2 regions of the Blautia stercoris genome follow, and region 1 is predicted to be linked to the other one. Evidence: a T-box and tRNA genes for the amino acid it is inferred to sense, from the RefSeq annotation. Region 1 holds a T-box; the other holds one or more tRNA genes.
The links. A T-box is a leader RNA that pairs with one kind of tRNA and senses whether it is charged. The one in region 1 lies ahead of ACYQ2D_RS08190 (proline--tRNA ligase), so its partner is inferred to be a tRNA-Pro.
Positions count from the first base shown of each region.

Region 2: it encodes a tRNA-Pro, which carries the amino acid that the T-box ahead of ACYQ2D_RS08190 (proline--tRNA ligase) is inferred to sense. The anticodon was not compared.

Region 1 is NZ_BAAHYF010000001.1:1,680,481-1,696,689, forward strand. Features, by position in the region: gene metG (methionine--tRNA ligase) at 1-1,581, opposite strand, end outside; gene ACYQ2D_RS08130 (HPr family phosphocarrier protein) at 2,057-2,284, opposite strand; gene ACYQ2D_RS08135 (hypothetical protein) at 2,406-3,095, opposite strand; gene ACYQ2D_RS08140 (histidine racemase CntK family protein) at 3,099-3,917, opposite strand; gene ACYQ2D_RS08145 (MATE family efflux transporter) at 4,067-5,431, shown strand; gene ACYQ2D_RS08150 (nucleoside recognition protein) at 5,633-6,217, opposite strand; gene ACYQ2D_RS08155 (CapA family protein) at 6,273-7,592, opposite strand; gene rsmI (16S rRNA (cytidine(1402)-2'-O)-methyltransferase) at 7,595-8,440, opposite strand; gene ACYQ2D_RS08165 (tRNA1(Val) (adenine(37)-N6)-methyltransferase) at 8,437-9,180, opposite strand; gene ACYQ2D_RS08170 (PSP1 domain-containing protein) at 9,181-10,062, opposite strand; gene holB (DNA polymerase III subunit delta') at 10,066-11,055, opposite strand; gene ACYQ2D_RS08180 (nucleoside/nucleotide kinase family protein) at 11,185-11,781, opposite strand; gene ACYQ2D_RS08185 (aminotransferase class I/II-fold pyridoxal phosphate-dependent enzyme) at 11,785-13,227, opposite strand; gene ACYQ2D_RS08190 (proline--tRNA ligase) at 13,294-15,006, opposite strand; T-box leader at 15,099-15,359, opposite strand; gene ACYQ2D_RS08195 (thiamine phosphate synthase) at 15,438-16,025, opposite strand; gene thiH (2-iminoacetate synthase ThiH) at 16,006-16,209, opposite strand, start outside.
Region 2 is NZ_BAAHYF010000001.1:1,301,401-1,317,609, reverse strand. Features, by position in the region: gene ACYQ2D_RS06350 (YfcC family protein) at 98-1,495, opposite strand; gene ACYQ2D_RS06345 (amidohydrolase) at 1,516-2,703, opposite strand; gene ACYQ2D_RS06340 (hypothetical protein) at 3,003-3,230, shown strand; gene ACYQ2D_RS06335 (rhodanese-like domain-containing protein) at 3,405-3,758, shown strand; gene yfcE (phosphodiesterase) at 3,863-4,405, shown strand; gene ACYQ2D_RS06325 (THUMP domain-containing class I SAM-dependent RNA methyltransferase) at 4,405-5,562, shown strand; gene ACYQ2D_RS06320 (XTP/dITP diphosphatase) at 5,587-6,186, shown strand; gene ACYQ2D_RS06315 (metallophosphoesterase) at 6,265-6,756, shown strand; tRNA gene ACYQ2D_RS06310 (tRNA-Pro) at 6,931-7,005, shown strand; tRNA gene ACYQ2D_RS06305 (tRNA-Gly) at 7,031-7,101, shown strand; tRNA gene ACYQ2D_RS06300 (tRNA-Arg) at 7,124-7,197, shown strand; tRNA gene ACYQ2D_RS06295 (tRNA-His) at 7,223-7,296, shown strand; tRNA gene ACYQ2D_RS06290 (tRNA-Gln) at 7,315-7,386, shown strand; tRNA gene ACYQ2D_RS06285 (tRNA-Lys) at 7,405-7,477, shown strand; tRNA gene ACYQ2D_RS06280 (tRNA-Leu) at 7,523-7,602, shown strand; gene ACYQ2D_RS06275 (hypothetical protein) at 7,648-7,878, opposite strand; gene ACYQ2D_RS06270 (helix-turn-helix domain-containing protein) at 8,037-8,279, opposite strand; gene ACYQ2D_RS06265 (helix-turn-helix domain-containing protein) at 8,482-8,766, opposite strand; gene ACYQ2D_RS06260 (zinc ribbon domain-containing protein) at 8,919-9,692, shown strand; gene ACYQ2D_RS06255 (zinc-ribbon domain-containing protein) at 9,708-10,400, shown strand; gene ACYQ2D_RS06250 (DUF4234 domain-containing protein) at 10,415-12,103, shown strand; gene ACYQ2D_RS06245 (zinc-ribbon domain-containing protein) at 12,181-12,885, shown strand; gene ACYQ2D_RS06240 (sialate O-acetylesterase) at 13,005-13,775, shown strand; gene ACYQ2D_RS06235 (hypothetical protein) at 13,878-14,150, shown strand; gene ACYQ2D_RS06230 (DUF4160 domain-containing protein) at 14,134-14,352, shown strand; gene ACYQ2D_RS06225 (right-handed parallel beta-helix repeat-containing protein) at 14,584-16,209, shown strand, end outside.

The sequences.
Region 1 (16,209 bases):
GGCTTCTTCTTTCTTCATTGCCTCTACTTTTTCCATCACTTCTTTGATATCAAGACGAGCAAAGAGAATTTCCGGTTTTTCTGTTACTTTGTTTCCAGCCGGATATAAACCAAATGTATCAAGTTCTTCATAAGTTCTCTTTGGTGCATTTAACTGAGCTAAAATCTTTTCTGTTGTTTCCGGCATAAAGGATTCGAGTAAAGAAGCCCCGATGCAGATACCTTCTACCAGATTGTAGAGTACTTCTGAAAGGCGGTCTTTTTTATCTTCTTCTTTTGCAAGTGCCCATGGCATTGTCTCATCAATATATTTATTGCAACGTTTAAACAGAGTAAAGATTTCTGTGATTGCATCTGCAACACGCAGCTCTTCCATTTTATCTGCAACTTTTTTCTTTGTTCCAAGTACAACTGATTTTAATTCTTCATCAACCGGTTCTGTCACTCCGGTACTTCTTACTTCTCCGCCAAAATATTTATTGGACATGGAAATCGTACGATTTACGAGGTTTCCAAGGGTATTTGCCAGTTCAGAATTTAAACGTTCTACCATTAATTCCCATGTAATCACACCATCGTTTTCAAATGGCATTTCGTGCAGTACAAAATAACGAACGGCATCTACTCCAAAGAAATCAACTAACTGGTCTGCATAAATAACATTTCCTTTGGATTTACTCATTTTTCCATCGCCCTGAAGCAGCCACGGATGTCCAAATACCTGTTTTGGAAGTGGTAAATCAAGTGCCATTAAGAAAATCGGCCAGTAAATGGTATGGAAACGGATGATATCTTTTCCAATCAGATGTAAATCTGCCGGCCAGTCTTTCTTAAACTGCTCTGTGCTGTTTCCATCGCAGTCATAACCGATTCCTGTGATATAGTTGGTCAACGCATCTAACCATACATAAACAACATGTTTCGGGTCAAAATCAACCGGAATTCCCCATTTGAAAGAAGTTCTGGAAACACAGAGATCCTGAAGTCCCGGAAGCAGGAAGTTGTTCATCATTTCATTTTTTCTGGAAACCGGCTGAATAAATTCCGGATGCTCGTTAATGTATTCAATCAGTCTCGGTGCATATTTGCTCATTTTAAAGAAATAAGCTTCTTCTTTTGCCGGTGTAACCGGACGTCCACAGTCCGGACATTTTCCATCGACTAACTGAGATTCGGTAAAGAAAGATTCACAAGGAGTACAGTACATTCCTTCATAGTATCCTTTATAGATATCTCCCTGGTCGTACAGTTTTTTAAAAATTTTCTGAACCTGTTTTTCATGGTCCGCATCTGTTGTACGGATAAATTTATCATAAGAAGTATTCATTAAATCCCAGATGTTTTTAATTTCTCCAGATACTTTATCAACAAATTCTTTACAGGTTACACCTGCCTCTTCTGCTTTTAACTCAATTTTCTGTCCATGTTCATCTGTACCGGTCTGGAAGAATACATCGTATCCCTGCTGTCTTTTAAATCTTGCAATACTGTCTGCAAGTACTGCTTCATAAGTATTTCCAATATGCGGTTTGCCGGAAGTATAGGCAATCGCTGTGGTAATATAATATTTTTTCTTATCCATGATTTTTTCTCCTTTACTTTTTTCTATGTACTCACAGAATCAAACACAGAAAGATTCCGAGCGTAAAGATTCCGAGCGTACATTTTTGTTTAACGGGTTTCTTTGAATCAATTTTTTTTGACAGACCAAAAAAGCTCATCTTCTTCATTCTGATTGATTTCAGAACGAAAGAAGACGAGCTATATACCCGTGTTACCACTTCTTTTTATCTTAGCCTCACAGCCAAGACCTTAATGGGTGCTTTCACACCTCTCCCGCTATAACAGGCGGAACCTGTTGCAGCCTTACCTGATTTTACTAAATTACAGGTTCGGTGCACCTCTCAGGAGCCATCTTCCCCAAAGTTTTCTTCATTCCTCTCAGCCACCGGAATTTCTCTGTAAAAGAAAAGCAATGCGTACTCTCTCCGTCATCGTGTTTGTCATCTTTTTAGAGACTAACACATTTTTCTGATTTTGTAAAGGTAGCAGATGCATTATCCAACCGCATATTTCTGCACAACAGTATCAAATTTTTCATTCTGTGCTTCATAGATGACACAAAGTTCTTCCTGCCAGTTCACACTTAACATTCCGAGAATTGATTTTGCATCAATTGTAATTCTTCCGCTTACCACGTCGATATCAAACGGGCAATTACAGGCTGCTCCTACAAATTCTTTAATTTCTTCTACTGTCTTAAAGGATATGATTTGCTCTTTCATGGTATACTCCTCCGCTTTTCTTATGCTCGTTAATTTTTTGTCGATTGTTATGATTAGGATGATATACCAAAATCAAGAAAAATGCAATGTATAATTTTTTTAGATTTTTGAATTTTTTCAGCTATTTCCGCTTTCGTATGTAACACACATTGCAAAATAATGCATTGCTATACTTTGTCATATAGCCGATATACTCTTTTTTATTGATATAGTACTCTTTTCCCCACGAAGAAACCCGCATCCATTCTTCGTCCATCTCTGTGACTGTCACAAAATGCGCAGATACCTTATTCGAGGAAAGATAGCTTCCCATACTGTTTTTCTGATACAGATTCAGTTTTTCTTTTTTCCGGAAAAATGGCAGATTCGGACCAATGGATAAAATAACCGGAATATCATGGGACAGCATGGCACTCATGCGGTTCCATAACTTTTTGCGCCCAAATCCCCAGCTTGCAGTCAAGCCGGTGTGATATTTTGCCAAATAAGCATTTAAACCCACTACCAGCACCCATCCCGGCATACCAAAGTGTGGAATCAGCGGAAGATAATCTCGTCTCATTTTATGGACATACTTTAAGTACTGTTCCCGTTCGATAATTCCGTTTGAATCCTGCACTTCTTCAAAAAACTTTGTTCTGCATCTTTGTTTATTTAAATCAAGGTACAACAATAAATCCGTTCCTGCAATCACTCCGCATCCGCATTTGCGAATGGTCTTAGAACTGCTCCAATTCTGATTTCCCCCATAAGAAAGACTGCCTTCTTTTTCGATTGATGGAAACGGATTACACAGACGATACCTCTTCATTAATCAGACCTTAACCTCAACTGTTTTTTCTAATGAAACAGAAACCGGTCCGCCCATTTTACATTCTACTGTTTTTCCATTTTCCTTTACGACCGTTGCTTCAATAATTCCCCCTGGCTGTTTTAAAATATAAACATATTTTCCATCATTCTTCTGTTTGCTTAAATAAACCGCCGTTGCCATACTTCCGCTTCCACAACTGCTTTCCCATACAAGAGAACCTGTTTCTTCTACATAGACAACCGGTGTCATCCGGTAACGTTTTTCCATTCCATCTGCACTTGGCTCTAAGAACATAATTCCACACGCATCACATTTATGTTTTGCCATTGCAGCTTCAAGCACCGCCTGTACAAACGCATCTTCTCTTCTTGGACCTTTTACAATTACATGATTAATTCCGTCAAAGACAACCATTGGATAGCTTCCGTACTGAGCAGTTTCCACTTCTTCTATTTTTTCAGGAAGCGGCATCATGGTTTTACTTGTTCCTGCCTCATAATCTACTTCCACGTCAAGTTTTTCAGAAGAACCGCTGACATCTACAGTTACCGTCTTTTTGTAGGCGTCCTTTGACTCTTGCTCCTTTCCAAGCAGATAGCCAAAACTTCTGGTTGCATTTCCACAAAATTCTCCACCCATCATTTCCATGTGACTGCTTCCATCTTCATGTCTTTCAATGAAACCAACCTGTTCTCCACGGAACTCTTTGATTGCTAACAGTTCATTTGCAACCTTTGCATATAAATTTCTTTCCACCGGACTGGTAACAAAAATTGTGATATTTCCGGCCGGGTCTGCTACTCGTAATTTTACCTCCATACTTAACATCACCTTTCAAAAAAATTCTTGTGTCTATTATACCACATTTTCGCCAAAAATTTGTAAAACATGATATCGACTTTCGTGAAATTGTATGCTATATATGTAAGTAGCAGATTGATTTATTTTTTTAACCAGGGGGTGTAGTCATGAAACAAAAAACTTCTGCTGTCAATCAAATTACGGAGGGTGTTATCTGGAAACAGCTTCTGCTTTTCTTTTTTCCGATTATGCTCGGAACATTATTTCAACAGCTTTACAATACTGCCGATGCCATTATTGTCGGACGCTTCGTCGGAAAAGAAGCGCTTGCCTGTGTTGGTGGCTCTTCCGGACAGCTAATCAATCTCGTTGTCGGATTCTTTGTCGGGCTTTCTTCCGGTGCAACCGTCATCATTGCACGCTACTATGGCGCAAAGAATAAAAAAGAATTAAATCTGGCACTGCATACAGCTTCAGCCCTTGCCATTATCGGAAGCATCATAATCACCGTATTTGGAATTTTACTTGCTCCCGCTATGCTCCGGTTTATGAATACTCCGTCAAATGTAATGACCGGTTCTGTCATTTATCTGCGTATTTATTTTGCCGGAATTTTCTTTGTCTTTGTCTACAATATTGGTTCGGCTATTCTGCGTGCCATGGGTGACTCCAAACGACCGCTTTATTATCTGATTGTCTGCTGCTTTATTAATGTATTTTTGGATATTTTTCTGGTCGTCGGATTTAATCTTGGCATTACCGGCGCTGCCCTTGCAACCTTATTTTCTCAGGCTGTCAGTGCCATTTTGGTAATTCGTGCTTTGATGAAACCAGAAGAAATGTATCAGCTTGAACCGAAAAAAATCCGCCTGCACCGATTTTTGCTTTTCTCTATTCTTACAATCGGACTTCCGGCAGGCTTTCAATCTATGATGTACAATATTGCCAATATCATTATTCAGTCCTCTTTAAATCATCTGGGAACAGATGCAATAGCAGCCTATACTGCATTCGGAAAAATGGACGCCTTCTACTGGATGATTTCCGGTGCATTTTCGGTTTCGATTGCAACGTTTGTCGGACAAAACTATGGTGCTGGAAAGTATTCAAGGATGAAACGAAGCGTAACTGTCTGTCTTTTGATGGACCTTGCTGCCTCTCTGCTTGTAAGCCTGATTTTGATTTTCTTTGGAAAATATCTCTTCCGGCTCTTTACACAGGATGCCGGCGTTATCAAAGTCGGAATGGAAATTATTTCCTTACTTGCACCAAGCTATGTTTTATTTATCTTTATTGAAATCTTCTCAAGTGCCCTCCGTGGTATTGGAGATGTTATGATTCCCATGCTGATGACCTGTGGCGGTGTCTGCGTACTTCGTATTTTATGGATTTTCTTTGTTGTCCCGCATTTTTCAGGAATCCAAATTATTCTGATGTGTTATCCGATCTCCTGGGGTGTCACATCTATCCTGTTTATTATTTATTACTATATCCGCCAGAAACAATTCTTCAGCACACATAAAGAAGAATAATGTACTAAAAGCAGTCTGCAGTCAAGTGGATATTCGCAATCCGCTTCGCTACTTGCTCATAACCAAATAGCTGCTACGCAGCTTATCAGAAGGGGCTTGCCCCCCTCCTGATACAAGCAAGTCCTCACCCCTGCTTATTGCTTTTCGCAATTGAAGCAGGGGACTTACTTGATTTGGTTAAATTTTAAGCAGACTGCTTTTTTATCGATCCATCCATTTACAAAACAATATTGCCACAAGCGTACTGACAAATGTTGCCACGATTGCCGGACCTGTCACCCCTGCCGGATTTGCACTTCCGTACTGGCTTCGATAGGCAATAACATTGACCGGTATCAACTGTAATGATGAAATATTTAAAATCAAAAATGTACACATTTCATTGCTGGCGGATTTGGGTTTTTTCCCTTTTCGTTCTTCTTCCAGTTTTGCAAGTTCTTCCATTGCTTTTAATCCCAGAGGTGTTGCACCCCAGCCAAGCCCTAAAAAATTTGCAATGACATTAGCGGAAATATATTCCATTGCCGGATGTTCTTTTGGTATTTTAGGAAATAAAAAATGCAAAAGCGGCTGCATTTTCTCTGTCATCTTATCGATTAACCCCGAACTTCTCGCAATCTGCATGATTCCCATCCACATCGCTACAATTCCGGACATCGCAATACAAAGTGCAACCGCTTCTTTAGCACAGGACAACGCTGCATCCGTTACTTCCGCAAGCCTTCCTGTCACTGCGCCATACAGAATGCCGATGAGCATCATAGCTCCCCATAAAAGATTCAGCATACTTTTATCCTGTTTTGACTCTTCTTTTTATTCTATACAAGAAGGAATCGGAATATTACTCGTCAGAATCATCATACTCATCAGAACCGCTATTATCATCTTCCGAATCATCATAGCTTTCATCAGAATCGCTATTATCATTTTCCGAATCAGATTCTTCTGTATTTTCATTAGAAAGTCCCTGACTTCTTTGGGTTATCTTATTTAAGATTTCCGTCTCTTTCTCTCCTGCGGCCGGTGTCGGCTGATAATTATTATAGCCCTCTACCGAAGAAACACTGCATGGAATGATATTTGTCACATTATCTTCCTGCAGTTTTCCACCTTTTAGAGTAAAAGTCTGCTGGAAAATCATGGTATCCATATCAGATGGATACATATTTCCACCGAAGCAGAAATTGCCAAGACTGTATACAATATTTTTTCCTTTATACTGTTCAATTCCCTGAAGTACATGTGGATGATGTCCAAGCACCAAGTCTGCTCCTGCATCAATTGCAGCATGCGCAAGTTCTACCTGCACATCATTTGGATACTCTGCTTTTTCCTCTCCCCAATGAAAACTCGCAATGATAACCTGTGCGCCCTCATCCTTCAAATCCTGAATATTTTTCTCCATGGAATCTTTCACGCCCAGACCATCTGCCAATACGTAAGTACCAACCAGACCAACCTTGATGCCTTTTACTTTCTTGATTGCAACCCTGTCATAACCAAAATTCGTAATTCCGGCTTCATCAAGTGCATCCATCGTATCGTTATAGCTCTGTTCACCATAATCTTTACTGTGATTATTCGCAAGATTGGCAGCCTCTACAAAGCCATCTGTTAAAATTTCCGCATAGCTTTTATCTGCTTTAAACGCAAACTGTTTATCCTCACGGGTTGTACTGTCTGTCAGCGTACCCTCAAAGTTTACAATTGTTAAATCATCTTCTTCAAAAACAGATTTTACATTTTCAAAGAAATAATTAAAATCTCCAACCTCATCATATTTTGCCGGCATACTGCCCTCATAAGCAAAATTTTCATCCGTTCCAAATGTACAGTCTCCCACTGCACTAATGGTAAAACTTACCGTTTTATTTTTCCGTTTTGTTGTTTTTTCCATTTCTTCTGAAATGGCTGTCTCTTCTTTTTGCTTCTTTCCTCCGGTCAACAGGTTTTTACATCCTACCAGAAGCAGTGTAAAAATCAATAAAACCACTAATACAATATCTGCCAGAATAATTGTTCTTGCTTTTTTATCCTCCGGCAGCTTTTCCTTAAACAACTCATATTTTTTCTTTAATTCCAGTTTCTTTAAGGCTTCTTTTGCCTTTTCGAACCATATTTTTGCCTTTTTGCTTAAGTCTTTTTTATCCATCTGCTTCATTTTTATTCCTTTTTCAGCAGTGCCTGATATACATCACGTTTGCTGATTCCTCTGTCTTTTGCCACCTTTTTCATTGCTTCTTTTTTGTCGTTTCCCTGTTGCATATAATGTTCTAAATGTTCCTCTAACGGCATCTCTTCCCATTTTTTCTGGGCTTCTTCTTCCATTTCTTTTCGGTTCTTTCCTTCGATTACAAGTACACACTCCCCTTTTGGTTCATGTTCTCCATACCACTTAAGGGCTTCTGAAATGGTTGTCACAAATGCTGTCTCATGTTTCTTTGTCAGTTCCCGACACACGGTAAGCCTTCTATCTCCAAGGGTTTCAAATAATTCTTCCAAGGTACGAAGCAGACGATGTGGTGCTTCATACATTATCATGGTTCGAGTCTCTGTTTTTAACTCTTCTAATATTTTCTTTTTTTCTTTTTTATCAGACGGTAAAAACGCTTCAAACGCAAAGCGCCGTGTAGAAAGTCCGGATAAAGTCAAAGCTGTAATACAGGCTGCCGGACCTGGAAGGGATGTTACTTCAATTCCTGCCTCATAACACATCGCAACCAGTTCTTCTCCCGGGTCGGAAATCCCAGGCGTTCCGGCATCCGTAACCAGCGCAATATTTTTTCCTTCTAATAACTGTTCTACCAGATAATGCCCTTTATCAATCTTGTTGTATTCATGATAACTGGTCATTGGTGTTTTGATTTCAAAATGGTTTAAAAGCTTAATGCTGTTTCTGGTGTCTTCCGCCGCAATTAAATCCACTTCTTTTAATGTGCGCACCACACGAAACGTCATATCTTCCAGATTACCTATCGGAGTTGCGCACAAATATAATTTTCCACTCATAATTTTTCCTCATGATTTCTTCCGTAGATATCAAGAATTTCATCGGTATAAACACCCGTTTTTTCATACACAATCAATGGGCGTTCCACTTCAATCCGTGATTTTCCTCCACGCAGTCCTTCAATTAAGACCAGATTTGGCTCTTTGTCTGCATAAGGCTGTACCAGACGCATCCTCTTTGGCTCAATTTTATATTTTACCATAACCGACATAATTTCAGCCAGACGAAACGGCCGGTGCACCATATAAAATCTTCCCTTTGGCACAAGCACCTTCGCTGCCTGAGCTATGATATCATCCAGTGTACACAACGTCTCATGCCTTGCAATCGTCTTTGCACTGTTTTCTCCGGTTAGTCCATGACTCCCAATCATATACGGAGGATTTGTCGTTACGACATCAAAAGAAGCGCCGCCAAACACTGCACCTGCTTCTTTGATATCTCCGGTTACGATATCAATATCCTGTTCCAGTTTATTATATGCGACACTTCTTCTTGCCAGCTCTGCACTTTCTTCTTGGATTTCCAGTCCTGTAAAATATCCTTTCGGATATCTTGCTTTCATTAAAATAGGGACGATTCCTGTGCCCGTCCCCATATCAAGTACCCTCTCACCCGGCTTGGCTTTTGCAAACCAGGCAAGAAGGACAGCGTCTATCCCAAAACAGAACTGTTTCGGATTCTGAAAGAGCATATAGCCATTTTGAAGGTCATCAAGACGTTCATTCTTGTCTTTCATTTATTTCTTCTCCAGTTCTTTTAAAGCTCTCATTTCCTCATCGCTGAGGCGGAATTTTTCTTTTTTCTGACGCGGTCTGAATTTTAAGTCTTCCACCGGATATTCCCGAATTTCTTTTTCGCCATCCACATCAACAATAACTTTTACCAGCTGTCTTAACACGCTGACACTGTGCACCTCTCCTCTTAAACCATCTGCGGTGGTCACTCTGTCACCGATTCCCGGAAGTTTGCGATTTAATTCTTCGTAAGTTTCTTCCTCATTTTTCAGACAGCACATCAGTCGTCCACATACACCGGAAATTTTCGACGGATTCAACGACAGATTCTGTTCCTTTGCCATCTTAATGGATACCGGTGCAAACTCAGAAAGATAAGTGTGACAGCACAGCGGACGTCCACAGATTCCGATTCCACCTAAAATCTTTGTCTCATCACGCACACCAATCTGGCGCAGTTCAATTCTTGTCTTAAAGATAGCTGCCAAATCTTTTACCAACTCACGGAAATCAATTCTTCCATCAGCGGTAAAATAAAATAATACTTTATTATTATCAAAGGTATACTCGACATCAATTAGTTTCATCTCGAGTCCGTGCTCTCTGATTTTCTTTAAACAAATCTGATACGCCTCTTTTTCACGCTTCCGGTTTGCCTCTTCTTTTTTGTCATCCTGTGGAGTCGCAATTCTGATTACTTCTTTTAAAGGCTGTACCACCTTTTCATCTTCCACATCTCTCGGAGCAAGCACGACATGCCCGTATTCCACTCCTCTCGCTGTCTCCACGATTACGTGGTCTCCAACACAAATATCAAAATCCTTCGGTGAAAAATAATAAATCTTTCCCACGTTACGGAATCTGACTCCTATTACTCTTGTCATTTATTAGTTCTCCCTGATTGTCAGGAACAATAGTTCCATCGTTAAGTCAAAATTAACATTCGCCTGCAGACGCGCTTTTGCAGTCTCAATCGCCTTGATAATATTCTCAAGTCCCTCATAAGAGCTCTTATCTGCTCTCTCTTTAATAAAATTGTATTCATCTTTAAAAACCAGACTGTCCATTTCTTTGGTGGCCTTAAATAACAACACATCTCGAAACCATACTAAAAACAAATCCAGATACTCATAAATCGTATGTTTCTGTTCAGAAAGGTTTTTCAGTGCATCTACCATTTCATAAACTTCCATATCGCTTCCACGACGTAAGATACGGAAAGCCGCATCCATCATTTCTGTAAAATCTTCTGCAGTTGCAATCTGTTTTGCTTTTCCTACATTTCCCTGTGCAAATGCCACACTGACATCTGCCTGATAATCCGGTACATGCAGTTCTTCCATCAGATACTTACGAATGACTTCATCGCGCACCGGTTTAAAATTCAGTGTCACGCATCTTGAAGTAATCGTCGGCAAAAGTCCGGTATTATTGTTTGCCAAAAGCAGAATCACAGCATAAGCCGGCGGTTCTTCAATTGTCTTTAACAGAGCATTTTGAGCCTGTATCGTCATCTTCTCCGCTTCATCTACGATATAAATTTTATAAGGACCGGTATACGGTTTGATTTCCACATCCGAAACCAGTTGTTCGCGGATTTCTTCGATACCAATCGAAGTCGGCTTTACATGCTCCACATAGATAATGTCCGGATGATTCCGGCTCATTGCTTTTCTACAGGAACTGCAATGCATACACGGCTCTTTTTTATGTTCCTCGCATTGCAATGTCATGGCAAATAATTTTGCCAGAAGTTTTTTACCGCTTCCTTTTTCTCCTGCAAAAATATAAGAATGTGAAACCTGTTCCTTCTCAACTGCATTCTGCAAATGACGGATTACCTCTTCGTGTCCCAATACTTTTTCAACTTCCTGCATTGCAATCACCCACCTTGTCCTAATAATGTCTTGTATGTCTCAAAATGATAACGTGATACCATTTCGAATATGTTCTCATTATACCACACGATTGAAATGCACTCAATAATTCCTTCTCTAACATTTCTATTAAGATTCTATTAAGCGTTTTTTGATATATGCTGTTATTTCACTCAGACACGTCTCTAAACTTTTATTAAAAAATCGTTTTTCAATTCCTGCCTGCTCTAATTTTTCTTCCGAGAAATCCTCCGCATCGGCAAGAAAACGACGACAGAGTTCCTCATAATGTGGTTCTTTCTGGGTTTCCTCTCTTGCAATGGCACGTTTTAGACGCTCCCCATCTTCCACCTCCACATAAATCGGACACAGCGACGCTACTCCATAATATGCTTTCAGATTCTGATAGGATTCAAGCGTTCCAATGGCAAGATAACTGGTTTTGCTTAAATCAACCGAACCGTCATCTGCTGTAAAATAAGTCCACGGTCCGTAAACTGTCTGATAGGTTCTTGCTTCAATCACTTTTTCTGCTTTATCAAATTCAAAATACTTTGCCTCATCTACAAAGTGGTATTCCTGTCCTTCTTTTTCTCCGTCACGAATCGGGCGAGTAGTATAAAGCACCAGTCTTCCAAGCTTTAAATTCTCTGATTCCTGAAGCTTTCGGTAGATGGTGTCTTTTCCGGAAGAACTTTTTCCCATGATATAAAATATTTTTCCCATAATTCACCTTTTTTGCACACGAATCTTCTGTGCATGATAATCAATCAATCCCTGTACTTCAAGCCCCTGCATTTTCCAGTTCTCTATTTTTTCAATCAGCTCTTTTGTTACCCTTTCTCCCGGCACAATACACGGAATCCCCGGTGGATAAAGATACGCAAACTCTGTACTCACTCTTTCCTCTGCTTCTTTTAAATTCACTTCTTCCCAGTCTGCATCCATCGCCTCTGCAATGGTACATATTGCATCTTTATCTGTAAACTCAATTTTTGTCTGCGCTTTCTCCTTTATTTGATTTTTCATCTCAGAATCAAATGCCGAATCAATTTCCAAAAGTGCACCTGCAAGCCGTGCAAATCCTTCTTCACTGTCCATCACGCTTGAAAGTGCCAGCACATAAGACGGAGCGGTCATTTCCATTTCTAACTGATATTTATCAAGCAGTTTTTCCCGAAGCATCTCTCCATCAATAGAAGTCCCCTTTGTTGAAATAATAATTTTAGAACAATCCATATCATAGACGCCATTTTTCCCGACTACTTCATCCGGTTTGACCAGATGCAGATGCTTCAAATCAGAAAGCTTTCTGCGGCACTCCTTTAATCGTACCGTGTATTCTTTAAATAACACTTCCGAAGAAGACTCCAGCAGTCGGATACAGGCATCCATACTGCTCATAAAAACATAAGACGGGCTACTGCTCTGATAAATTGAAAGAAACCGCTTCAACCGTTCTTCAGATACAAGACTGCCCTGCGTGTGCAGCAGGGCAGTTTGTGTCAATGAAGGCAAAGTTTTATGCAGACTCTGGATTACGATATCTGCGCCGTTTTCAAGTGCAGACTCTGGAAATGTATCTGAAAAACGAAGATGAGCTCCATGTGCCTCATCTACAATCAGCGGAATTTGATGTGCGTGTACAATCTCACTAATTGCAGCAATATCAGACACCATTCCGTCATAAGATGGCGAAGTAATCAGTACTGCTTCTATCTCAGGACAGACGTTCAAAGCTTCTTCTACCGCTTTCGGTGTAATTCCACCGTTTAATTCTGTCTCTTCAAACACAGCCGGATATAAATAATGTGCATGCAGACGTCTTAAATAAACTGCATGATAGGCAGCTTTATGACAGTTTCTTGCCATCAAAATACTGCCCCCATCACTGGTGCATGCTGAAACTGCACTTAAAAGCCCGGCGGTACTTCCATTTATCAGATAAAAGCTTTTATCTGCATGGTACAACTTTGCAACACGTTTCTGTGCTTCTAAGAGAATTCCCTCCGCATGATGCAGATTATCAAATCCGGTAATCTCGGTAATATCAATTTCATAAGGATTTTTTAATGTCTCAGGGCAGAAGCTGCGCTTATGCCCCGGCATGTGAAATGGATAAACCTCTCCTTTGCTGTATTCATATAATGCTTCATCGATATATTTTTTCATTTTTTTAATTTCTTATATTTGTCCGGTGGATATTCACAATCCACTTCACTCTTTCATTCGGTTAACTTATCTTGCAAGTGCTTCCTGTACCATTTTCTGAACAGTTGCAAATACATCCTCTAATGCTACTTTTTCTCTTACAGATTTATCTCTTGTTACCACTTCACAGCATCCCTCTTTCATATTTCTCGGGCTTGCAATGATACGAACCGGAATACCCATTAAGTCAGCATCGCTGAACATAACACCGGCACTTACTTTTCTGTCATCGTAAAGTACTTCAATTCCTGCGTTCTGTAACTGTTCATATAAACCATCTGAATAGTTCTTGATTTCTTCATTGTCCGGACGTACACAGCAAAGGTGAACCTGCCATGGAGCAATTGTCATTGGCCAGATTGGACCATACTCATCATGATGTGCTTCGCAGACAGATGCAGCAAGTCTGCCGACACCAATTCCATAACATCCCATAATCGGATATTTTTCTTTGCTGTCTTTATCGAGATATTTCATTCCCATGCTCTTCGTATATTTTGTTCCGAGCTGGAAAATGTTTCCGACTTCGATACCTCTTGATACTTTGATTGCTTTTTTCTTACAACATGGGCAGATTCCGCCATCTACGATTTTTGCGAAATCATGATATTCTGCATCCGGAAGATCTCTTTCCATACAAAGCCCTGTGTAATGATAATCATCCTGATTTCCGCCACAGCAAAGATTGCATCCACCTTTTAAAGAACTGTCATATAAAACAGTTACATTTGCATCCATCTTGTAAGGTCCGATAAATCCTGGATGTAATCCACTTTCTAAGGTAATTTCTGCCGGATGAATTTCTTCTTTTAAGAAGTTTGTCAGTTTTGTTTCATTTGCTTCCAAGTCCCCTCTGATAAATAATACAACGTATTCATCATTGGAATTTTTCTGATATACTACCGCTTTACAGGATTTTTCTGCTGAGCTGTTTAAGAATTCACATACTTCTTCGATTGTATGCATATTTGGAGTGCTCACCAGTTTTAATTCCTGATATTCTTCAGCTTCATTTTCTACAATGTTTTCTGCTGCCTCTACATTTGCTTTGTAACCACATTCCGGGCATACTGCAATGGAATCTTCTCCAACCGGAGTCAAAAGCATAAATTCATGAGAAAGGCTTCCACCCATCATACCAGAGTCAGATGCAACTGCGATTGTTTCCGGAATTCCGGCTCTCGCAAAAATTCTTTCATAAGCATGATAACATTTGTCATAATATTCTTCCAAATCTTCCTGAGATGTGTGGAAAGAATACGCATCTTTCATAGTAAATTCACGTACACGGATCAGACCGGCTCTTGGACGTGCTTCATCACGGAATTTTGTCTGGAACTGATAAATCATAAATGGATATTTTGCGTAAGTCTGTCCATATTCTCTTACTAACTGAACCGCTGCCTCTTCATGGGTCATACCAAGTACCATTTTGCTTCCGTTTCTGTCTTTGAAACGAAGCAGTTCACTTCCAACGCTTTCATATCTTCCGGATTCTTCCCATAAAGATGCCGGCAGGGCAACCGGAAACTGTACTTCCTGTCCATCGATTTTATCCATCTCGTCACGGATAATTGCTTCAATTTTCTGGCATACACGACGAAGCGGCATATACTGGGAATAAATTCCGTTTGCCACATACTTCATGTAACCGCCTCTTACCATCAGTGCATGACTGTCGATAACACAATCAGACGGTCTTTCTTTAAATCTGTCTCCTACAAGTTTACTTAACTTCATATTTACTTCCTCCTAAAAAATCTTTAAACTCAACAAAAAATGAAATTAATTAATGAAATAAAAAACCCTGAACTGACAAATTTCTTCAATCAGTTCAGGGCGAATATTCATCCGTGTTACCACCTGAATTCAGGATTACTCCCACACTCATAGATACAGAGTTTCCTCGATATCATTTCCTTTTAACGGGGGACTTCCGACAGTGTCTACTTTCTTATGCCTGACAAATTTCCGGCTCAATTTCAACCTGCAGCTCCAAGACCGGTTCGATACCATCTTATCAAAGCCTTCCACCAACCGGCTTCTCTCTGTACATAGGACTAATATCTACTATTTCTCTTCATCGCTTTTCTTATTTCAAATAATACTGCTTTCGATGGAATCTTAGCATATTTTGTACGTTCTTGCAAGCTGAAATTTCTTTTACGCAGTCAGATCCATTTCATACACTCAGACATGACACAAATTCCTGAAGCGCCCAGTTTTCGCATTTCCTCCACACATTCCCTCGTTGTTTTCATGCCCCCGATTGCAAACACCGGGATTTCCACCTCATCGCACACTTCTTTTAAAAATGCCGTTCCTCTCGGTTCAAGTCCCGGTTTACAGGTTGTCGCAAATATATGTCCGGCTGTCACATAAGAAGCACCCAGCTTTTGCGCTTTTTTTGCATCTTCTTTGCTGTGTGTAGAAACTCCCGTCACTTCAAACTTCTGTGCAATCTCAGGGTTTGCTTCTAAAACAGCAAGCGGAACATGAATTTTCGTGCATCCGACTTCAAGTGCCGATTCCGTATAAGTATGTGCAATACAACTTACCTTATGCTCCTCGCAAATCTTTTTTACCGAAAACAAAAGTGCTGTATATTCACTTTCTGAAAGGTCTTTTTCACGCAGAATCACAGCATGAGGCTGATTCATGCAAATTCTTTTTATCTGACACAAAAACGCTTCTCTGTCTCGGCAGAGTTTTCGGTTCGTAACTGCTATTACCTGTTCTTTATACATAAACATAGTCATTCATAACCGGCTGAAGTCCTTCATCAAGAAGTGCCTCATAGACTTCTTCCACACTTCTTCCATCCGAGATTTCAAACTGGTCATCTCCTTTATTCTCAATCTCTTCTACGTGTTCTCCGATTCCCGTGCTGACTCCTGCTGAAATCTTTGTTGCTGCAATATTGACCAGATTATCCCTCACACG
Region 2 (16,209 bases), 380 kb from region 1:
GAAAAAAAGGTTTGACAGAACGTAAAAAGAGGCGTTGAAATTTATGATTTCAATGCCTCTTTTGGAATTTATGGTTAAAGTTTTATTGTATCGGACGTTAGAAAACGATAGTTGAAATTCCAATTAAAATGCCCTGTGTAAGAAGTAGTACAAGGAAGATTGGAACGATGAATTTCCACCATTTTTCAATCTTTACACCGGCGATTCCACACATGATTGGTGCCATGGCGGTTGGCCATACAATGTTGGAAAGTCCATCGCCGAACTGGAATGCCAGAACAGATACCTGACGGGAAACACCAACTAAGTCTGCAAGAGGAGCCATAATCGGCATACTTGTAACCGCCTGTCCGGAACCGGATGGAATCAGGAAGTTTAATAAGGTCTGAACAACGAGCATTGCCTCTGATGCAACCCAGGATGGGAAGTAGTGCAGTGGAATAGAGATTCCATAAACAATGGTATCAATGATGTGTCCGGATTGTAATACAACCAGAATACCTCTTGAGAAACCAATCATCATACAGGCGACTGCGATATCAGTAAAGCTTGCTGCCATCTTCTCAGCGATGGTATTTGGTCCCCATCCCATGATAAGGGAGCTTACGATTCCCATGATTAAGAAAACAGCAGATAAGTCTTCAAAGTACCATCCTTTTACTTTAACACCCCATACAATGACTGCGATACCGGCAGCAAGAGTGGCAAGTACTAATTTTTCACGAATACCAAATGGGTGATTTTCTACTTCTTTTGCATCAATGGTTAAGTGACTGAAGTCATCGCCATATACAAGGCTCTTTGTCGGGTCAGCCTGAATCTTTAAGGCATAGCGGACAACAAAGATAGAAGCAACAACAATCATGGCAAGGTGGCAGATAATACGGTATCCTGCACCGGATAACTGCTGTAATCCGGCGATACTCTGTGCCATTCCAACGGTAAATGGGTTCATAACCGCACCGCTGTATCCAAGTCCAACACCAAGAGCGACAATTGCAAGTCCGACAACAGCATCATAACCCATGGCGATTGCAATTCCAACAAAAATTGGAATGAATGGGAAAGCTTCTTCAAAAACACCGATGGTAGAAGAAGCACAGCCGAGAACCAGAATAAAGACCGGAATAATAATAGCCCTCGTTTTTCCCTGAAGTATTTTTAAAAGTCCGGCAACCAGTCCGTTAAAGGCTCCGGTTGAGATAATTAAACCGATTGCAGCGTAAGCGATAAATACGAAGAAGATAACTCCGCCACCGTTTAACATACCATTGTAAATGGCTTTTACAGTTTCAAAAGGTCCAACCGGTGAAGAATCAACGGTGTGGTAAGTTCCGGGAACAACTACTTCCGTTCCGGCTTCGTTCACCTGACGGTCAAATTCTCCGGCTGGTAAAATCCAGGTTGCGACCGCACAGACAACAATGATAGCTGTCAGCAGTACGAAGATGTGCGGAAGTTTGAATTTTTTCTTCTTTTTCGTTTCTGTACCCATAATCAAGTCCTCCTCATCTGCTAGTCAGATTGTTTGTTCTTTAATTCTTTCTGCCATGCTTCATAAACAGTACTGCGGAAAGAATCGTCATTAAATATTTTCAGAGATAAATCAGCCAGACAACATGCGCCTTTTGCCATTGCATCGTGCGCCTTTGGTTTTAATGTGGCATCACGGAAATCTCTGGTATGCAGTGCAAAATTTTCATCTGTGATAGAAAGCATGGATTGCATTGCAGGACAGCGGTAGCTGATATTTCCAACGTCAGAAGAACCGGAAGCCGGTGGTACATCACCTACTTTTAATCCATAACCTGCCATCAGTTCGGTTATTTTATTTTCCAGAGGATAATTTCTTACCATATCTGCAAAATCAGAGAGTCCAAAGGTGAGTGTTACCGTACAGTCAAGTGCCATTGCAGCGGCATTTGCACATTTTTTAATCATTTCATCTACTTTTTCTAATCGGCTCATGGAAGCAGTACGAAATTCCATTCGTATTTTACTATAGTCCGGAATAATATTTGGAGCTTTTCCTCCATCTAAGATAACCGAGTTAACATGAATATCCGGTGTGAAGCATTCCCGCCTTGCGTCAATTAAATCAAGAAATTTTCTTGCAGCGGAGAGGGCACTTTTGCCATTCCATGGAGCAGCAACTGCATGAGCGGTTTCTCCAAAGAATTCAACTTCATAACAGCGCAGGCTTAAAACGTCCATATCTGGAAGAGAATATCCGCCTGAGCTGCTGTGCATCATAACTGCCATTGACATATCATCAAAGATTCCCTGTTCTGCCATTCCGATTTTTGCACCGTTTTCTTCTTCGGCAGGTGTTCCAATGACATAAAGTTTTCCTTTGAATTTATCTTTTAAATCCATTAAAGCAAGACCGGAAAGTACGGAGAGAGAACCGTGAAGGTTATGACCACAGCCATGTCCGATTTCCGGAAGTGCATCGTATTCTGCAAGAAGTGCAAGGGACGGACCATCGCCGTTATCAAGTTTGGCACAATAAGCGGTGTCATATCCGGCATAAGGATAGGTAACTTCAAATCCGGCTTCTTTTAAAATTTCTGCCATTTTTCGGCTGGATTCAAATTCCTGGTAAGGAAGTTCCGGATGCTCGGCTAAATCTTTGCTTAAAGCAATTGCCGTATCAAGATGTTTGTTGACGGCTTCTTTAATTTTTTCTTTTAATTCACTCATGAGAATCAGCTCCTTCTTCTGTCACATTCTAAAGTGTCAAAACTCACTTTTTGACACGCACATCATAATAGTAAGATGATTGCGTGTGTTTGACGTGAATAAAAAACAATTCACGTGATTAAGGCGTTGTACTATCGTATTCATGTATTAAAGTATACGTTGATTAGTATTATAGCACGTTACTGTGATAAAAACAAGAAGTAATAAAGAAAAAATGAAAAAAATATGTATAAATTCTAAACTTTTTGAAATACTAAGGTTTGTAACAAAAATCAGTTATGAAATCAGGAGGCAGTAAAATGGCTAAAAATTATTCAAACAATAATCAGAACAGTACAAATAATGGGATGAACGCAAACAATATGAAAAATGGGGGTATGCAGAATCAGACAAATTCAACAAACAGTAATACAAATGCTGCACAGTCAAATTCACAGACTTCAAAAAATACACAGAAAAATTCAAATGCAAATAACAGTAAAAACTGTACGCATAATAAAAATGCTTCCAATGAGTATGAATATTAAATCGTACAGAAAATAAAAAAGTTCTAAAACAAGGAACCTGCTGTGTGAAAGGAATTTTGCATGGCAGGTTTTTGAATGCAGATAAGCATTTCCGCGTTTTATCTTTTGTGCAGGTACAAACGCAATTACACTTTTGACATTTCCAACATAAGATAAAAGAAAAGGAAAAATAAAATGGCTGGTATCGACACAATTTCAGCACAGCAATTGGATGAATATTACCGACAGGATGTCGTATTTATTATAGATTTGAGAAGTCCAAAGGAGTATCTGGAATGTCATTATTTTGGAGCATTGAATCTTCCTTATGAAGATTTTGATGAAATAGAGAATACAATTTTAGAGCACCTGCCCAAAGAGGGACTGATGATATTGTACTGTGACAGGGGAAGTGCAAGTCTGATGGCAGCCAGAGAGCTGATGAAGAAAGGATATCGGGTAAAATCTGTAGTAGGTGGAATCCATTCATACAGTGGTTCTAACTTGTATTTTTCGCCGATGCATAGTAAAATAAATAAAAATAAATAAGAGCACATTTTATGGACCGGAGAGACAGAACAAAGAATCTTGTCTGTGAGATTCTCTGCTATTCCGGTCCGGCTCTAAAAGTACATAAAAAGGAGAAAAAAGCTATGAAATACATGTTTGCATCCGATATTCACGGTTCTGCTTATTACTGTAAAAAAATGTTAGAAGCTTATGACAAAGAAAAGGCAGACCGTCTGGTTCTGCTTGGCGATATTCTTTACCATGGTCCGAGAAATGATTTACCGAAGGACTATGCCCCAAAGGAAGTCATTGCCCTGCTCAATGAAAGAAAAGATGATTTATATGTAGTAAGAGGAAACTGCGATGCAGAAGTAGACCAGATGGTATTAAAATTCCCGATTATGGCAGATTACTGCATTATCATGGATGGAGAGCGTACCATTTATGCAAGTCATGGACATATTTATAATGAAAATAACCTTCCGCCTTTAAAGAATGGTGATATTTTCATTCATGGTCATACACACGTACTGCGTGCGGAAAAGAGAGAGACTTATACTATTTTAAATCCAGGTTCTGTTTCCATTCCAAAAGAAGGTAATATTCCAACTTATGCAGTGTTAGAAAACGGTGTATTTTCCATTCGTGGCTTTGAAGGAGAAGTTGTGAAGGAGATTACTTTATAATGGATAAATTTGAATTGATTGCACCTTGCCATTTTGGTCTTGAAGCGGTTATGAAACGTGAAATCTTAGACTTAGGATATGAAATTATAAAAGTAGAAGATGGAAAGGTTACATTTTCGGGAGATGCAGAGGCAATCGTGCGTGCAAACATGTTCCTTAGAACGACAGAGCGTATTTTGTTGAAAGTCGGACAGTTTAAGGCAGTGACCTTTGAAGAACTGTTTGAAAAGACAAAAGCACTTCCATGGGAGAATTATATACCGGTGGATGGAAAATTCTGGATTAAGAAAGCAAATTCAGTGAAAAGCCAGTTATTCAGCCCATCTGATATCCAGTCGATTATGAAAAAGGCAATGGTAGAACGTTTGAAATCTGTGTACCATGTAGAATGGTTTGAAGAGGACGGCGCAAGTTATCCGGTTCGTGTGGCATTTATGAAAGATGAGGTTACGATAGGAATCGATACTTCAGGAATTTCCCTGCATAAACGTGGATATCGTCAGGCAATCAGCAAAGCACCGATTACAGAGACATTAGCAGCAGCCTTAATTAAGCTGACACCGTGGAGAAAAGACCGCATTTTAGTAGACCCATTCTGTGGAAGCGGTACATTTCCGATTGAGGCAGCGATGATGGCGGCAAATATTGCGCCCGGACTCAATCGAAATTTCTTATGCGAGGACTGGAAAAACCTGATTTCAAGAAAATACTGGTATCAGGTAAAAGAAGAAGCACAGGATATCATGGATTTAAATGTACAGACGGATATTCAGGGGTATGACCTTGATGGAACGATTGTAAAATATGCAAGAGAAAATGCGGTACGTGCAGGCGTAGATAAACTGATTCATTTCCAACAAAGAGATGTAAAAGACTTGAGCCATCCAAAAAAATATGGATTTATCATCACGAATCCGCCTTATGGAGAACGTCTTGAAGAAAAAGAGAATCTTCCGGCATTGTATGAAACGATTGGAGCACGTTATAAAGAGCTTGATTCCTGGTCTATGTATCTGATTACTGCTTATAAAGATGCAGAGCGTTATATAGGAAGAGAAGCAGATAAAAACCGCAAGATTTATAACGGCATGATGAAAACCTATTTCTATCAGTTTATGGGACCGAAGCCTCCAAAACCAAAGAAAACCATGGAATAAGAGGAAAGAGGATAAAAAAGAGTTATGAAACGAATGATTTTTGCAACAGGCAATGAAAATAAGATGAAAGAAATCCGTGAAATTTTAGGTGCACTTCCGCTTGAAATCCTTTCTATGAAAGAAGCAGGTGTTTCTGCAGATATTGTAGAAGATGGAAAGACATTTGAGGAAAACGCACTGATTAAGGCAAGAGCAATCTGTAAACTTGCAGGTGAGATGGTGCTTGCAGATGATTCTGGACTTGAAATTGACTATTTGAATAAAGAACCGGGCATTTACTCGGCCAGATACATGGGAGAGGATACGTCCTATCATATTAAAAATAAGAGTCTGATTGACCGTTTAGAAGGTGTGCCGGACGAAAAGAGAACAGCAAGGTTTGTGTGCGCAATTGCAGCAGTATTTCCGGATGGAAAAGAATTAGTGGTAAGAGGAACGGTAGAGGGCATTATTGGATATGAAGAGAAAGGTGAAAATGGATTTGGATATGACCCGATTTTTTACCTTCCAGAACGTGGATGCACAACAGCAGAACTCCCACCGGAAGAAAAGAACAGCATTAGCCACAGAGGAAATGCACTTCGATTGATGAAAGAACTGTTAGAGAGAGAACGTTTATTATAAAGTTCAAAAAGAGTGGGGTCAAAACTTCTTTGACCCCATTACTTCTATAATATTATATACAAGGAAGGGACTCGGTAAATGAAGATACTTATTGTAAGCGATACACATGGCCATGAAGAGAATTTGGAGAGAGTGGTAGAAAAAGTAGGAAAGATTGACTGTCTTTTGCATCTTGGAGATGTAGAGGGACAGGAAGATTATATTGAAGCGTTAGTTTCCTGTCCGGTACATATTGTTGCGGGAAACAATGACTTCTTTTCAGAACTGCCAAGAGAGATAGTTGTCACAATTGGGGATTATCGTATCTTGATGACACATGGACATTATTATGGTGTCTCTGTAGAAACCAGTATGCTAAAAGAGGAAGCACTTGCCAGAGGATGCAATGTGGCATTATATGGTCATACTCACAGACCGGACTTGGAAATCGAGTCGGAGATTACAGTTTTAAATCCGGGAAGTTTATCCTACCCAAGACAGCATGGAAGAAAACCGAGTTATGCAATTATGGAAATTGATGAAAAGGGAATTGCGCATTATGATATCTACTATTTAGAAAGCTGTAAATAAAACAGTGTAAATTAAAGCTTTTAAAGGGAAAATAGCGGGTATTTTATGGAAAGAAAAAAAAATTAAAAAAATTAAAAAAAAACGTTGACATATAGAAAACCCTGTGGTATATTATATCTTGTCACAGGGCAAGAGCAAAAAAAACCTGAGACAAAAGGAAAAAAAGAATACCTTCGGGGTGTGGCTCAGCTTGGCTAGAGCGCCTGGTTTGGGACCAGGAGGTCGCAGGTTCGAATCCTGTCACCCCGACTTCCTTTAAAAAAGGAAAACCCATGCGGGTGTAGTTCAGTGGTAGAACACCAGCCTTCCAAGCTGGATATGTGGGTTCGATTCCCATCACCCGCTTTCAGTATGCAATACTGAGTACGTGTTTGTAGCTCAGCTGGATAGAGCAACGGCCTTCTAAGCCGTGGGTCGGGGGTTCGAATCCCTTCAAGCACGCTTGTACAGAAATGTACATATAATGGTGGGTATAGCGCAGTTGGTTAGCGCGCCAGATTGTGGCTCTGGAGGCCGAGGGTTCGAATCCCTCTATCCACCTTAGCCGTAAGGCGTTCTTGGGCTATCGCCAAGCGGTAAGGCACAGCACTTTGACTGCTGCATTCGCTGGTTCGAATCCAGCTAGCCCAGTTCAAGGTACTAAATTATGGAGCATTAGCTCAGTCGGTAGAGCACTTGACTTTTAATCAAGTTGTCCGGGGTTCGAATCCCCGATGCTTCACTGGAACAAGCAAAAGCTTGTTCCTATTTTTTTACAATTGCATAGGCGGGCATGGCGGAATTGGCAGACGCGCTAGATTTAGGTTCTAGTGGGAGACCGTGCAGGTTCAAGTCCTGTTGCCCGCATTGCAAAACCCTTGATTTTTCAAGGGCTTTTATTTTATCAATTTCTTATTTCTCCAATCCAAGCTCTTTCAGCATTTCTTCATGAGTATAGCATGGTTGATATTCTGGGTTTCCATTTTGATAAGCATCTAACGCTTCAATTTCTTCTGGTTCAGCTGGAACTTCCTCTGCGTTGCCTAAAGCAAAAGTAGCTTGAATTAATTCCCAAATTTTCTCAGCATCCTTTTCACTCATGATTGTGACAGCACCAAAGATTCTTTCTTTTACATTAGACATATAATCACACTCCTTTAAATGGTTAGTCTTTACAAATTTGTCCTCGATTACCTATATCTATAATATCTATAATTGCTCCATTTGAATCAAAAATTACACGAAAGTCTCCAACTCGAAGTCGATAGCCAGCTCTATTTTGCAATTTTTTAATATCACCTTCAAGAGGAAGTTTCTCGATTGCAGAGACAAGTCTTTTTCGAGTTGGGACGTCCTGTTAAATAGTTAGTATCAACATTGAAATAGTCGGCTATTAATTCTAAAGTTTTAAAATCAGGTTCTCTTGCTCCGCTTTCGTACATTCCTATAGTACTTCTTGAAATTTTGAGCATTTTAGAAAGTTCGATTTGTGTTAATCCTTTTGCTGTACGAAGAGATTTTAAAACCCCATTAAAGTTTCCCATATAGTCACCTACGTTGATTACATAATATCACGAAATGTCACTAAATGTGTTGGAACAAAACGTGATATGTGGTGTTGTGATTTTGTAGCAAGGGAGGGAGAATGAGAAAAATGTGATAGTTTTTTATGTTAATAAAGATTAGAAAAAGAGCACATTATAAATGCATCGAATGAGATGATTTATGATGTGCTTTTTTTAGTGTTTACAATGTTTTAAAGAAATTAATTAAAGCATGTAATTGAGTTTCTGATAAATGGCTGGATTCAATTAATAATTCTTTTTGTTGGTTTGTTAGTGTGAAATCATCATTATCGGTAGAAAAAAATTGTGAAAGAGTGATTCCAAAAGCATTGCAGATTTTTTCTAAAGATGGAATCGACGGAATCATGTTTTTTCTGTACCATGAAGAAATCGTAGACTGAGTTAAACCAGAATGTTCAGCAAGTTGATATTCGGTCCAATTTTTTTGTTTCCTATAATATGTAATTTTTTCTAAAACGTCAGTTATAAAATCACCTCCTAATGCTTTGTGCCGTTAATATTATTCGTAATTACGTTGCAAAATAATACTTAATGTCGTATAATTTTAACGAGAAAACGTAGTAACGGAAATAAATAATTCGTTATAAAGGAGAAAAAATGGAAAAAGATAAGATACGGGAACAGATTCGAAATTTGCCAAAAGCTTCAGGATTTCTGGTTGGCTACAATGAGATGGCAAAAGATTTATCGGAAGTTATGAGAGAGGATGAAGTTGTTGAAGGGGTAACGATTGCTTACGAGAAAGGAATTACGCATGTAGTAAAAAATACACGGATGATGCGGAGCTTTATGGCTGTTACAAATCGGTCAATTTATATTTTGTCAAGAGGACGTATGATTTTAAATACGGTATCTATGTTAGATAAAACGATTGAAATTCCCAGAAGAGATATTATTGAAATACGAGAAGAAGAGATTCCGACTGTTTTAAAACTAATGTATGATGCAGAATTAAAAATACTTACAAGAGATAAAGTGTATGAAGTCTATATGGGGGCAAATTATAAAGAGTATTTACCACAAGAGTTGCTAGAAATAATACAGCAGGGAAATCAAGCTGGAGAGAACCAAACAAATTTAGAGCAACCAATGATAACAGAAGCAGGGATATGTCCATCTTGTGGATATCATAATGTTTTAGAAGCAAAATATTGCAATAAATGCGGAACATTGCTTCCAGAACTGAGAATAGAAAATATTGAAATATGTCCTGGATGTAATTGTGAAATAGAAAAAGGCGCTAAGTTTTGTCCTAATTGTGGAACAAAAATTTCAGAACAGACAAAAGATGAAAAGAAAATATGTTTACAGTGTGGTCAGCAATTAGATGAAAATGCAAAATTTTGTCCTAATTGTGGTAAAGCAGTATAAAAAAGGAGGAGCGGAATGTATTGCAGAAAATGTGGGGCAGAAATGAACAATAATGAGAAGTTTTGTCCTAATTGTGGAGAAAAGAATATCTTATTAGAAAAAACTTTGGTTTCAGAAAATGAAAAAGGAGAAGATATTTATCTAACCTCTCATAAAATTTCGGGAAGATTGATTTTAAAAATAAGTCTGGCATTTATGACAATCTTATTCTTTTGTCCTATGCTTCTTGTATCATGTGGGGAAATGGAAATTGGAAGATTTAGTCTATTAGATTTAGCAGCAGGAATTGATTATATGGGAGAAACAGAAGAAATGGTTCCGGCAGCTATTATGTTTTTATTACTTCCATTGTTTGGTTTTATTTACTTGTTTTTAAAAAGTAAAAAAGATAGTCATGGAATGGTGAGTGCTGTAGTAGGCGGAATTAGCGGGCTTTCGTTAGTTGGCTTAGTAATAACATTAATTTCAAGATGTAAATCAAATAGTGATATGGTATCAGTAAAAGTGTTAATTCCATTTTATATGTATATGATTCTTACGATATGTATGATAAAAATAGGAATTTCTTTAGATGTTTGTATAAAAAAGCAGAAAGCAGTTACTAGAGGAATGGAAATCAATGAAACACAGTTACGAAATAAAACGATTCAAAGAGTAGCTGGATGTATATTTATAGGAATGTGCATTTTAATAAGGATTTGCAGCTAAAGGGGGAAGAAAATATGTTTTGTATACAATGTGGAAAAGAAATACCAGATGGTTCAGCACACTGTCCGTATTGCGGAGCAGAAATAAAGCAAAATCAAGAAGATATTTTTTTACTTCAAAAAAAGGAAAATCAAAGATTAGAAGAAATTAATTTTGTAAAATTTTTATTATTAGGTATTGTTACATGTGGAATTTATATTGTGTATACATATTATAAATTTGCAAAAACGGTTAATAAACTTTGTGATGGGGACGGAAAAGAAAGCCCTAATTATATAGTAGTCCTTTTGCTTGGAATGATAACATTGGGAATTTACACGCAGTATTGGATGTATACGCAGGCAGAACGATTAAGAAATGCTGCACCTAAGTATAATTGTGAAATTCCTTATGGAGGAACAAAAGTACTTTTGTGGGGAACTTTTGGAAATCTTATTATAGTTGGACCAATTCTTTCAGCTTATTATCTTTTGAAAAGTGCAAATTTGTTAATTGTGAATTATAATCAGGAAATTATAAATGAAAGATATGTAATTTCTCAATATGTAGGAAAAAAATCAAAACCGATATTAATTCTCTTAGGATATTATGGTCTTAGAATAATTTTAATTGGCGCAATAATAGGAGGAACAATATTTGGCAGTTTAGGGGATTCAGATATAGATGACAGCACATTAGATAATATTTATGAAGATGAAGAAAATACAGGGGAGGAAGAAACAAAGTCAGAAAAACAGAAAGAAAAGCAGTATGATGAGAAAAAAGAATATCTGGATGCATCGGTAGAGCAATTACAGAGAAAGCCAGATGAGTATGATGGGAAAGCAGTTCGACTTCAAACAGAGTTTATGATATTGGCAGATACAATCGTAACCAGTACAGATGGCAGTTATATAGAAATCAAATATGATGGAGATGCTTATGATAAAGCCGGAAATTCGATTGGAAAAGTTTTATCTGGGGACAGCGGATATGTAGAAGGAATATTTGTGAATGAGGATGATTTTCCTTATATTAAGGCAGATAAAATAGTTCTTGTAAATACAGATGAAGAGACAGATGAGGATACAGAACAAGATACAGAACAGACAGAAAATACATATATTCTTCCAAATAGTGATGTTCAATCGGTGACAAGCGATGATTTAAAAGGGTTCACTTATGCAGAAGCACAGATGGCAATTAACGAAATATATGCCAGACATGGAAGAAAATTTAATGATTCTGATATACAGGAATATTTCGATTCTCAGAAATGGTATCACGGAACGATAGCACCGGAGGATTTTGATGAAGCATTATTATCACAGGTGGAAAAAAATAATATCGAATTTATAAGTGCGTATATTGAACAAGTTGCATTGCCAAATGCAGAAAATCCTAAGAATTTATTTGGTGAGGTTGAAGGATTTTACACAAATCTGGATACAGATCAAGTTGTTTATATAGGAATAAATAATATATCAGATGATCATGAAGGCATTTTGGAAGTAGGAAGAGGAGATTCTGCTCCTGTAGATAGTGCGACAACAATGGAGACTTATTATTTGGACTATATATCAGATGGAACGGTTATTATAACGGACGAGAAAAAAGGGCAGGTGTTACGAAGAGGATATATTAATTTCTATGAAGATGAGTTGTATCTTGATTGGGATACGGATGGAATGACAGGAACTTATATAAAAGGTCAAGTATATTAAATATAATATGGATTTATCTCAAGGCAGGATTTTAAATTCTGCTTTGAAAAATATAGATAGCTAAGAAGGAGAATAAGATGTTTTGTGAAAATTGCGGCAGAGAAATAAAAGAAGCAAGTAAGTTTTGCCCATATTGTGGTTGTGAAATTAAAAATAATACTCTAAATAATAGAAAAATAAGTAATACAGAAATTGGACATCAAACAAATAAGAAAAAAAGTAAAGTTCCATTTATAATAGGGATAGGTGTGGTGATAGTACTTATTATTATATTAATTCCAAAAGGTAAGAATGCAAAACAAACAGTTGATAAATTACAAAGTTTTACATATATGACTGAAGATGATGGAATCTATAAGTTTGAATATGGAGACGAATGGGACTTGGGATATTCTACAATTAATGAATGGGTTGATTTTTATGATAGTGAGATATATGAATGTTTAATTTATGCTCTGGACACTACAGAATTTGGCAATGAAGGAAAATTTGGATATGATTTTAGTGATAATGAGTTTAGAGTCTATGTGGATTATCAGGCTGAAGAGGGTGAATTAACCATTATTAATTATTCACTGGATGATGATGAATTTATATTGATGATGGATGGAGAGAAATACGAAGCGTCAGAAGAATTAGAACAGGATTTGAGAGATTCTGGATTAATAGAGATATTTGAAGATGATTTAGATATTTTTAAAAGGCAGTTAGAAGACAATGGGACTTCTTTTGATGAAGTAAAAAAATTATCGTATGATAAACTTAAAGAGTTTGAAAAATAATAGATTAAAAAGTATACTTTTTTCAAATACAAACTCCGATTTGTCCATTTCAAGTTTCATTAAATACGTGTAATATAGTAATAAAAGATAATATCTGAAGAAACTGGAGAACAACATAGATGAAAACTTACGATTTAATTTTATTTGCCGGACAGTCAAATATGGCAGGAAGAGGAATTTCAACAGAAAAATGGAACGAGCCAGCACCTTTACTCATGGAAGGAGCTGGAATGGAGTATCGGGCAGTCAGCGACCCAGAGCATATACATAAAATAGAAGAGCCATTTGGTGTGAATGAAAATAATCCAAATGGTATCTATGAACCAGGAATGAAAACAGGTTCTATGGTGACAGCTTTTGTAAATGCATATTATAAAGAAACAAAAGTTCCAGTATTGGCAGTATCCGCAAGTAAAGGTGGTTCAGCTATCTGTGAATGGCAGGGAAATGAGGATTATTTATCAGATGCCATCGAAAGATTGGAAAAAGCAGTTTTGTATGCAAAAAAGAATCAAATAGAAATTCGGCATAAATATGTAGCTTGGTGTCAGGGAGAAACCGATGGAGATAGAGGTACTTTAGCAGACGATTATAAAAAGAAATTTAAAAATATGCTTGAAAGACTAAGAAAAGCGGGAATTGAGAAATGTTTTTTGGTTACAATCGGGGAATACAATGGCAAAGATGGATTTGAAGAAGCGTATAAGAAGATTCGGCATACCCAGTTGGAACTGGCAGAGAAAGTGGAAGATATCATACTGGTATGTGATGAATTTCATACGATGAAAGCACGTGAACTCATGAAAGACAGCTATCATTATTTTCAGACAGCATATAATGAGGTTGGAAAAGTGGCAGGAGAAAATGCAGGCAGAAGTGTAAAGGGATAAACAAACTGAATAGAAATAGATACTTAATTTTATTATTATTTTTATTTTCTTAGTGCTATAATAGATTAAAAGAAATATAAAAATTAAAAGGAGGCTTTGATAATGATGTATCCATTCTTAACTTTAAACGATGATACAGAGATTACCCATTCAGAGATGAAAGCAAATGGAACAGTTAAAGTGTATATTGAAACGCCAAATGATGATGGTGGTTTCTCTAATGCAACCTGCTGGCTTCCTGAATATAAATGGGAGAATATTAGCGGATATTCAGAGAGCCAAATAGAGTATTTCAAACATTTGCTTAGAAATAATGCTCATCTGATTATTGAATTTTCTCAAGAAGGAGGGCTTTTAAATGCCGCAAATTCTTAGAATTGGTCCGTATAGTATTTATTTTTGGTCAAATGAGAATGAGCCCCTTGAACCTGTTCATGTTCATATTTCTGAAGGACGTGCCACTGCTCATGCTACAAAACTTTGGATTACCAGTACAGGAAAAGCTCTTGTTTGCAATAATAATTCAAAAATACCAGAGAAGGTATTAAAAAAATTAGTTATTTTTGTTAAAGGTTAATTTGAACGCAGATAAGCATTCTCCCGCTTCAAGTGCGCAAAGCGACTGCGTTCATGAGCAAGTAGCGAAGCGGATTGCGAATGTCCGCTTTACTTTTAATTTCCACACAAGATTCAAGATTTTTCAAACAAAAATAAATTGTATTTTCAATTATCGAGTGCTATACTTTATTTCAGAAAAATAAGTATGCAAATAGAAATTGAAACTATTATTTTTGGAGGAGTTTGAATCATGAGAATTTATGTAAATGCAAATGCAGGTCGTGATGGAAATGGTACTGCAAACATGCCGTTTCGTCATATCAATGATGCAGCAAAAGTAGCAAAGGCAGGAGATGAGGTTTTAGTTTCTCCTGGTGTTTATCGTGAATATGTTAACCCAATTCATGCAGGAGAAGAGGATGCACGTATTTCTTATCGAAGCACCCAGCCGCTTGGGGCTGTTATCACCGGTGCAGAGCAGGTAAAGAGCTGGCAGAAGTATGAAGGAAATGTATGGGTATGCCGAATTGCAAACAGCATTTTTGGAAATTATAATCCATATACTACGGTTGTTTATGGTGACTGGTACTTTGCAAAGGCAGACAAGCACACAGGCTGTGTTTATTTAAATGATAAAGCACTTTATGAGGCAGTTTCTTTAGAAGAGTGCATTAAAGGTGAAGTGTATGAGTGCAGCTGGGTACCGGAAGATTCTATTTATAAATGGTACACCGAGCAGGATGAAGAAAAAGATGAAACTATTATCTATGCAAATTTCCAGGGTAAAAATCCGAATGAAGAAAATGTAGAAATCAACGTAAGACGTGAGTGCTTTATGCCGGAAAAAACCGGAGTAAACTATATTACAGTAAGCGGATTTAATATTAATAAAGCAGCAACAACATGGGCTCCTCCAGCAGCATTTCAGGATGGTATGATTGGACCACACTGGAGCAAGGGCTGGATTATCGAGGACTGTGATATTTCAAACAGTAAATGTGCCGGAATTTCCGTAGGAAAATATTTAGACCCTGAAAATGACCATTATTTTACTTATAAATATGTAAAGAGTCCGACTCAGATGGAACGTGATGCAGTCTGCAGAGGACAGTATCATGGCTGGTTAAAGGAAAACATCGGTGGACATATTATTCGCCGTAATAATATTCATCACTGCGAACAGGGCGGTATTATCGGTCGTATGGGCGGTGTATTCAGCATAATCGAGGACAACCATATTCATCATATCAATAACATGATGGAACAGGGTGGAGCTGAAATTGCGGGCATTAAGATGCACGCTGCAATCGACGTAACAATGCGCCGTAATCACATTCATCATTGTACAATGGGTATCTGGTGTGACTGGGAAGCTCAGGGTACAAGACTGACTCAGAACCTGTTACATGACAACCAGAAACCGGCTTATGCAAAGAGCTTAGAAGGCGGTATGATGTCTCAGGATATCTTTGTTGAAGTAGGACATGGTCCGACTTTGATTGATAATAACGTAATGCTTTCCGATGCAAGTTTAAGATTTGCAACAGAGGGTGTTGCACTGGTACATAACTTAATCTGTGGTGCGCTGACTTGCGTTGGTGATGGAACCGGATGGCGTTATACGCCATATCATATGCCACACCGCACAGAAGTAATGGGATTTATGACCATTCTTCATGGGGATGACAGAATTTACAACAATATCTTTGTTCAGAAATGGCCGTCAGAAGATGTGATTATTCCACACGATTCCGATGAAGGATTTGATTCTGAAAACAGAAAAGCAGGAACCTGGATGTTTGATGAATATCCGACTTATGACGAATGGATTTCTCAGTTTGATTTCACAAAACCGGTTGATATGAAGAAATTAGAG